Regions from separate parts of the Streptomyces sp. NPDC005423 genome, predicted to be linked through region 2. Evidence: riboswitches for the same ligand, from Rfam matches in the RefSeq annotation. Region 2 holds a riboswitch; the other holds the start of a gene.
The links. A riboswitch is a leader RNA that binds a small molecule or an ion and turns the genes downstream of it on or off. The one in region 2 is predicted to bind S-adenosylmethionine.
Positions count from the first base shown of each region.

Region 1: it holds a riboswitch for S-adenosylmethionine, as region 2 does, so the genes downstream of both, thrC (threonine synthase) here and ABZT12_RS25865 (amino acid ABC transporter permease) in region 2, are expected to answer to the same signal.

Region 1 is NZ_JBEXET010000017.1:4,937-9,127, reverse strand. Features, by position in the region: gene ABZT12_RS19330 (trehalose-6-phosphate synthase) at 1-546, opposite strand, end outside; gene ABZT12_RS19325 (glucosyl-3-phosphoglycerate synthase) at 604-1,548, opposite strand; SAM riboswitch class I at 1,717-1,879, shown strand; gene thrC (threonine synthase) at 1,897-3,189, shown strand; gene ABZT12_RS19315 (ubiquitin-like small modifier protein 1) at 3,186-3,461, shown strand; gene ABZT12_RS19310 (cold-shock protein) at 3,891-4,097, shown strand.
Region 2 is NZ_JBEXET010000027.1:82,090-86,280, forward strand. Features, by position in the region: gene ABZT12_RS25855 (ABC transporter ATP-binding protein) at 1-782, shown strand, start outside; gene ABZT12_RS25860 (glutathione S-transferase C-terminal domain-containing protein) at 1,046-1,930, shown strand; SAM riboswitch class IV at 2,007-2,115, shown strand; gene ABZT12_RS25865 (amino acid ABC transporter permease) at 2,491-3,480, shown strand; gene ABZT12_RS25870 (amino acid ABC transporter ATP-binding protein) at 3,477-4,191, shown strand, end outside.

The DNA of each region.
Region 1 (4,191 bases), on a different contig from region 2:
GAAGTACTCCGGCGGCGCCCACGGCGTGTGCGAGAAGTGCCCGATGCGCAGGTCGGGGCGGAGCTCCCGGAGCATCCCGGGGACCAGCGTCAGGTGGTAGTCCTGCACGATCGCGACGGCCCCCTCGGCCGCCTCCTCCGCCAGCGCCCGCGCGAACGCCCGGTTGTACTCCTCGTACGACGCCCACTGGCGCCGGAACTCCGCGTCGAAGACCGGCTCCAGGGGCGTCTGGTACAGCATGTGGTGGACGAACCAGAGCACCGAGTTGGCGATGCCGTTGTACGCGTCGGCGTGCACCTCGGCCGGGACGGCGAGCATCCGCACGCCCTCCTCGCCGACCCCGCGCCGGACCGCTTCCCGGTCACCGTCGGAGAGCGCGGAGCACACCCACAGCGCGCCCGCGTCCGGCCCGATCGCGGAGAGTCCGGAGACCAGACCGCCGCCACCGCGCCGGGCGTTCAGCGAACCGTCGTCACCCACCTCGTACGAGACCGGGCCGCGGTTGGACGCGACGAGGACCTGGGCAGCACCGTACGTGGAAGTCATATGCCACTACCTAGCCCGGCCCGGAAACGCTCAAACGCACGATCCGTATACGGACTCCTAAGCAACCCTGCGTGACCGGTACTCCCGGATCTCCGCCATCGGCGGGCGCTCCTCGGTGTCCACGGAGTACGTCCGCGGTTCGAAGCCGTCCGGGCCCCGCACGAACTGGGTGAGGGACGGCCGGAGGAGGTGTCCGCGGGCCAGCCTCAGCTGGGCGGTGCGGTAGATCTGGGCGGCCATCCGGCCCAGCGCCTGGCCGTCCTGGTGGCGGTGCTTGCGCACCCCGACGTCGACCTGGGCGAGGGCGTCCAGGCCCACCAGGTGCAGCGAGTCGACGAGCATGCCCAGCTCGACGCCGTACCCGACCGGGAACGGCAGCTGTTCGAGCAGGGAGCGGCGGGCCGCGTACTCGCCGCCGAGCGGCTGCACGAAGCCGGCCAGCTGCGGCCAGTGCATGTTCAGCAACGGGCGCGCCATCAGCTCGGTGACCCGGCCGCCCTGTCCCGCCGCGCCGCCGAGCGGACGGTCGTACATCGCCTTGACGAGGTCGATCCCCGGGTCGGTCAGCAGCGGTCCGACGATGCCGGTGACGAAGTCGGAGGAGAACTCCTTCAGGTCGGCGTCGACGAAACAGACAATGTCACCGCCGGTGACCAGCAGTGAGCGCCACAGCACCTCGCCCTTGCCGGGCACGGCGGGGAGCCGGGGCAGGATGTCGTCGCGGTGGACGACCCGGGCGCCCGCCGCGGCGGCCACCTCGGAGGTGCGGTCGGTGGACCCGGAGTCGACGACGACTATCTCGTCGACGAGCGGGACCTGCCGCACCAGGTCGTGGCGGAGGACGGCGACGATCTCGCCGACCGTCTCCTCCTCGTTGAGAGCGGGCAGCACGACACTGACCGACTGGCCGGTGCGCTGCTTGGCGGCCAGGATCTGGTGGAGCGGGCGATCGGTCAGGGACCAGGAGCGGGTGCTCAGCCAGCGCTCGACTTCCTTCAGCACGTTGCGCGGCTCCTCTGCGTTCTATCGGCGAGCGGACACGGAGCGTGTCCGGTTGATCCATCTCGCGGTTCGGACGGCTCTCTCAACTGTCCTGGCCTTCGGTTACAGTCTTGGACAACGCTGATGACCATCGCATGTCGGGGGTCACCGGCGCCCACAATCGAATACCGCTCATCCAGAGGGGCAGAGGGATACGGCCCGTTGAAGCCCCGGCAACCCTCCAGCCGGTCTTGCTCGCATGTGGTGAAAGAACTGCCATGTGGCGGGGCTCCCGGCTCGGGAAGGTGCCAAATCCGTCTCACGGCGAGATGCGTCGTGAGGAAGATGAGGAGAAAGGGCCTCGCCTCCATGGCTGCGCAGACTGTCGCACACACCCCGAATCCGGTGAACGCCGTCGATCTCGGACCCGCCGCCGCCCTCTCGTGCCGCGAATGCGGCCACCGCGTCCCGCTCGGCCCGGTCTTCGCCTGCGAGGAGTGTTTCGGCCCGCTGGAGATCGCCTACGACTTCTCGGGCTACGACACCGAGGACCTCCGCAAGCGCATCGAAGCGGGACCCGCGAACATCTGGCGGTACGCGCCGCTGCTGCCCGTCCCCGCCGACGTGGCCGGCAAGCCGAACATCAACCCGGGGTGGACCAAGCTCGTCCAGGCCGACAACCTCGCCCGGGAGCTGGGCGTCGACGCCGGCAAGCTCTTCGTCAAGGACGACTCCGGCAACCCGACGCACTCCTTCAAGGACCGCGTCGTGGCCCAGGCCATCGAGGCCGCCCGCGCCTTCGGCTTCACCACCCTCTCCTGCTCCTCCACCGGCAACCTGGCCGGCGCGGTCGGCGCCGCCGCCGCCCGGGCCGGCTTCCGCTCCTGCGTGTTCATCCCGCACGACCTGGAGCAGGCCAAGATCGTCATGGCGGCGGTCTACGGCGGCGAACTCGTCGGCATCGAGGGCAACTACGACGACGTGAACCGGTTCTGCTCCGAGCTGATCGGCGACCCGGCCGGCGAGGGCTGGGGCTTCGTCAACGTCAACCTGCGGCCGTACTACGCGGAGGGCTCCAAGACCCTGGCGTACGAGATCTGCGAGCAGCTGGGGTGGCGCCTGCCCGACCAGCTCGTGGTGCCGATCGCCTCGGGTTCCCAGCTCACGAAGATCGACAAGGGGCTGCGCGAGCTGATCGAGCTCGGGCTCGTCGAGGAGAAGCCGTACAAGATCTTCGGCGCCCAGGCCGAGGGCTGCTCGCCGGTCTCCGCCGCCTACAAGGCCGGCCACGACGTGGTGCGCCCGCAGAAGCCGGACACCATCGCCAAGTCGCTGGCGATCGGCAACCCGGCCGACGGGCCGTACGTCCTCGACATCGCGCGCCGGACCGGCGGAGCGGTCGAAGATGTCAACGACGAGCAGGTGGTGGACGCCATCAGGCTGCTCGCCCGGACCGAGGGCATCTTCGCGGAGACCGCCGGCGGTGTGACGGTCGGGGTGACGCGGAAGCTGATCGAGAACGGTCTGCTGGACCCGGCGCTCACCACGGTCGTCCTCAACACGGGCGACGGCCTCAAGACGCTGGACGCGGTCGCCGGCACCGGCCTGACCGCTACCATCCGCCCGAACCTGGACTCCTTCCGAGAGGCTGGCCTCGCATGAGCGTGACCGTCCGCATCCCCACCATCCTGCGCACCTACACCGGAGGCCGGGCCGAGGTCGCCGCCGAGGGGGCCACCCTCGGCGACGTCATCGCCGACCTGGAGAAGAACCACACGGGCATCTCGGCACGCGTCCTCGACGACCAGGGCAAGCTGCGCCGGTTCGTCAACGTCTACGTCAACGACGACGACGTGCGCTTCGAGCAGGGTCTGCAGACGGCCACGCCGGACGGTGCGGGAGTGTCGATCATCCCGGCCGTCGCCGGAGGCTGACCGACCGGTTGGTTACCCTTGGTAAGGCCGATTACCGAGAGTTCATCGAATTGCCCCCTCCGTGAGAGAAACGGAGGGGGCAATTCTGTATGGTTGAGCGCGGTACAGTTGGGGAACCGGCTCGCCGCGCCCCTCCGAGTTCACGCTCCGAGGCCCGCGAGAAGTAGCCAAAGTAGGCAGGTCTTTTGTGGCCAATGTTCCCTTTGTGGGGCCCGACTTGCCCTGAATCCCGACTAATTCTCCGGAATTCACCGAACGCCGATGCCCAGAATTCTCGTCCGATTGACCTGTTGCAGACGGCAGTTGGACAGATACATTCGGCCGCGGTCGACGCGTTCCGGCGCACGCCCCCAACCTGTGGGGGGTGAGGTCTGACCCGGATCCGCGAAGTGTGGATCTGTGCAAGGGCCAGTAATAGGGGAGTTAGGCATGGCTCAGGGCACCGTCAAATGGTTCAACGCGGAGAAGGGGTACGGCTTCATCGCGGTCGACGGTGGTGCGGATGTTTTCGTCCACTACAGCGCGATTCAGATGGACGGCTACCGCACCCTGGAAGAGGGTCAGCGGGTCGATTTCGAGATCTCGCAGGGACAGAAGGGGCCGCAGGCGGACATGGTCCGGCTCGCGACCAGCTGAAGCACGCGCCGACTTTACTGCAGCGTCGTTCTTCTGTTCGCCATAGAAGTTCACAGCAGTTCACAGCAGTGCGCCGAAGGGCTCGTACTCGCGG
Region 2 (4,191 bases):
GGTCCCAGGCGGCCGACGTGCGCTTCGAGCGGGTCCTCTTCGCCCACGCGGGCGCGGAGCCCCTCTTCCGGGGGCTCGACCTGACCGTGCCCAGCGGCGCGAAGGTCGGCCTGGTGGGCCGCTCCGGCGGCGGCAAGACCACCCTCGCCCGGCTGCTGCTGCGGATGACGGACATCGACGCCGGGCGCATCCTCGTCGGCGGCCAGGACATCAGCCGGCTGCGCCAGGCCGACCTGCGCGGACTGATGGCCTACGTCCCGCAGGACCCGGCGATGTTCCACCGCACCCTGCGGGAGAACATCGCCTTCGCCCGCCCGGACGCCACCGAGGCCGAGATCCGCCGGGCCGCCGACGCCGCCCACGTCACGGAGTTCGCCGACGCGTTGCCGGACGGCTTCGCCACCATGGTCGGCGAACGGGGCATCAAGCTCTCCGGCGGCCAGCGCCAGCGGGTCGCGCTCGCCCGGGCCATCCTGCGCGACGCCCCGATCCTGCTGCTCGACGAGGCGACCAGCGCGCTGGACTCCGAGAGCGAACTCCTCGTCCAGGAGGCGCTGTGGCGGCTCATGGAGGGGCGGACCGCGCTCGTGGTGGCGCACCGGCTGAGCACGGTCGCCGGCATGGACCGGCTCGTCGTGCTCGACCGGGGACGGATCGTGGAGCAGGGCACCCACCAGGAACTCCTCGCGGCCGAAGGCGCCTACGCCAAGCTGTGGCAGCACCAGTCGGGCGGATTCCTCGACGAGAGCACCGCCGGTTCCGACGTGGTTACCCGGTCCTGACCGGGCTCGCCCCGTGGACACCCTCTTGACGGCGCGCGGAGGTGGATCGACACTCCAGATGGGAATCCTAGTGAACAGGTAGGGAAACAATGGGGCGCTTCCAGCCGGTCACCAGCCGAGTGATCCGTACGCCCCTTCTGACCTCCCGCCGTCACATCGATCTGCTGCGGGTCCGCAGCGCCATCAGTCCCCTGCGCTGACACCCGCCCACCGCTCGACGACGCTTCCGCCGCGCGTCCGCGCGCCCGTCCCCGGGGAGACCCATGTCCAGCACGCCCTCCGCCGCCGTCCCGTCCGACCGGCCCGCCCCCGCCTTCCGCGGCCGCATCGGACGCGACGCGCGCAGCGGCCACTACGCCGTGCCGCGCCGCTACCGGCTGCACCTGTCCACCGCCGACCCCGACTGTCTGCGCATCGCCGTCACCCACAGCCTGCTCGGTCTCGACGACGTCTGCCCCGTGACCTACCTGCCCGCCGTGCCCGACCACGCCGACGGCGGCCACCGCGCCCTGCGCCCGCTCTACGAGGCCGGCGCCCACCACTACGCCGGACCGGCCGCCGCGCCGGTGCTCAGCGACGACTGGTCCGGACGGATCGTCAGCAACCACGCCCAGGACATCGTCCGCGACCTCGCCCGGCACTTCGGCACCGGCTGCCCCGACCTCCACCCGGCCGGCGCCGACTCCGAGATCGAGGCCGTCGAGCGGATGTGCGCCCAGGGCATCGAGGACGCCGCGCAGTGCGCCGGGGCGGCCGGCGCGGGACAGCCGGAACGCGACGCGGCCCTCGCCCGGCTGCTGGAGACACTGGGCGCGCTGGAACGCTGGCTGGACGGCCTCGAGTTCCTGATCCGCGACGAACTCACCGCCGCGGACGTCGAGTTGTGGGTGTCACTGGTACAGCTCGACACCGTGCACCGCCACCACCTGGACGCCGCCGCCGTCCAGCGCGTCGCCGACCACCCCCGGCTGTGGGCCTACGCCCGGCGGCTCGCCGCCCACCCCGCCTTCGGCGGCCGGCTCGACCTCGACGGCATCGCCCGCCGCCACGAGGCCCACTGCCGGGGCCTGGAGGCGGCCGGAGCCGCCGTCCAGATCCTGGACTGGGCGGCCCACGCGGCGGACGGAACCGAGGCCCGCCGCAGCTGAACGGCGTGCCGCGGCGTCCAGTCGGTGGACCGGCGTTGACATCCGTTCGGGCAATTGTCTAACTTACGGCCAGATCGGTCATGAGCGTCAGCGACAAGCCCTGGCTAGCTGACCGGCAACCCTCGCACGCGGTGGGGTGCCCCAGGTGACGACCGGACCGGATGACGTTTCGGTAAGCGCGAGGCCCACGGGCCCAGAAGAGTGACGGTGACGGACATGTACGCAGCGACCAGGACGGCCCCGCGCCGCTCCCAGGGCTGCGTACGGCCGTCCGCGAACCCGCTCGTCGCCGACCGCTCCGTCGATCTGCTCCGCGTCAACAGCGCACTGTGTACCGGACCGGGCTGCGCCCGCTGTCGAGGCTGACGCTCCTCCCAGCCCCCGCTTCCCGCGTTACCGACGAACACCGCCCGTGCGGTGAGCCGTTGTCCGCCAGCTCCCGGTCACTGCGTTTCCCTCCGTGCAACTGCGCCGCGGCGCAGGGTCGTCGACGGCTCCGCCGTCCTCGCCCAGCCACGGCCGCCGCGGTCCGGGTGTCCGACTTACCGCCGGAGCCCTCCATGAGTGAACCCCCAGGCACCACCGTGTCCCTGGCCGAGACACCGTCCGCCGACGCCCGGTCGGACCCCCCGGCTGCACTGACCGCGCAGCGCGTACTCCCGCTGCGCCGGCCCGGCCGGTGGGCCGTCACCGTGGTCGTGCTGGTCCTGGTCGCCCAGTTCGTCCACGGCCTGGCGACCAACCCGTTCTACCAGTGGAGCCGCTTCGGCTACTGGTTCCTGCGCCCGACGATCCTCGACGGACTCCTCATCACCCTCGAAGTGGCGGCGCTCAGCGCCGTGTTGGGGCTCGCCGGCGGCATCCTGCTCGCCGTCGCCCGGCTCTCGAAGAGCCCGGTGCTGCGCGCGGTGAGCTGGACCTACGTGTGGGCGCTGCGCTCCGTCCCGCTCATCGTCGTGCTGATCTTCCTCTACAACTTCAGCGCCCTGTACAAGACGCTCAGCGTCGGCGTCCCCTTCGGCCCCGCCTTCTTCTCCTTCGACGAGTCGAGGCTCGCCACCGACATGGCCGTCGCCGTCGTCGGCCTCAGCCTCAACGAGGCGGCGTACGCGGCCGAAGTGGTCCGCGGCGGCATCCTCTCCGTCGACCAGGGCCAGCACGAGGCGGCCTCCGCCCTCGGCCTGCCCAAGGCCTACCAGTTCCGCCGGATCGTCTTCCCGCAGGCGCTGCGCTCCATCACCCCGAACTACGTCAACCAGCTGATCGGCCTGGTCAAGAGCACCTCACTGGTCTTCTACGTCTCCCTGCTCGACCTCTTCGGCACGGCGCAGTCGATGGGCTCCACCTACCCCGGCGACATCGTGCCGCTGCTGCTGGTGGTCACCGTCTGGTACCTGATCCTGACCAGTGTCGTCTCCGTCGCCCAGTTCTACGTCGAGCGGTACTACGCCCGGGGCGCCACCCGCTCCCTGCCGCCGACCCCGCTGCAGAAACTCCGCGCCGGTCTCACCGACCTGCGGGCCCGCATCCGCAGGGAGGCCGCGATATGACCACCACGACAGCCGAACCGCCGACGGAGATCGTGCCCGCCGCCGTCGACGTGCACAACGTGCACAAGTGGTACGGCGCCCACCGGGTGCTGGACGGCGTCGACCTGACGATACGGCCCGGCGAGGTCACCGTGATCCTCGGCCCGTCCGGCTCCGGGAAGTCCACCCTGCTGCGGGTCGTCAACCACCTGGAGAAGCCCGAGATCGGCTACGTCAGCGTCAACGGCGAGCTGATCGGGGTGAAGCGCCAAGGGGAGCGATTGAAGGAGCTGAGCGAGCGGGCGATCCTGGCCCAGCGCGGCCGCATCGGGTTCGTCTTCCAGAACTTCAACCTGTTCCCGCATCTCACCGTCCTGGACAACGTGGCCGCGGCCCCGGTCGCCACCGGCAGGCTCACCAAGCCCGAAGCGCTGGAACTGGCACGGGAGTTGCTCGGCCGGGTCGGTCTCGCGGAGAAGACCGGCGCCTACCCGCGACAGCTGTCCGGCGGTCAGCAGCAGCGGGTGGCGATCGCCCGCGCCCTCGCCCTGCGCCCCGGCGTCATCCTCTTCGACGAGCCGACCTCCGCCCTCGACCCCGAACTCGTCGGCGAAGTCCTCGCCGTCATCAAGGATCTGGCGACCAGCGGCACCACCCTCGTCATCGTCACCCACGAGATCGGCTTCGCCCGCGAGGTCGCCGACCGGGTGGTCTTCATCGACGCCGGAAAGA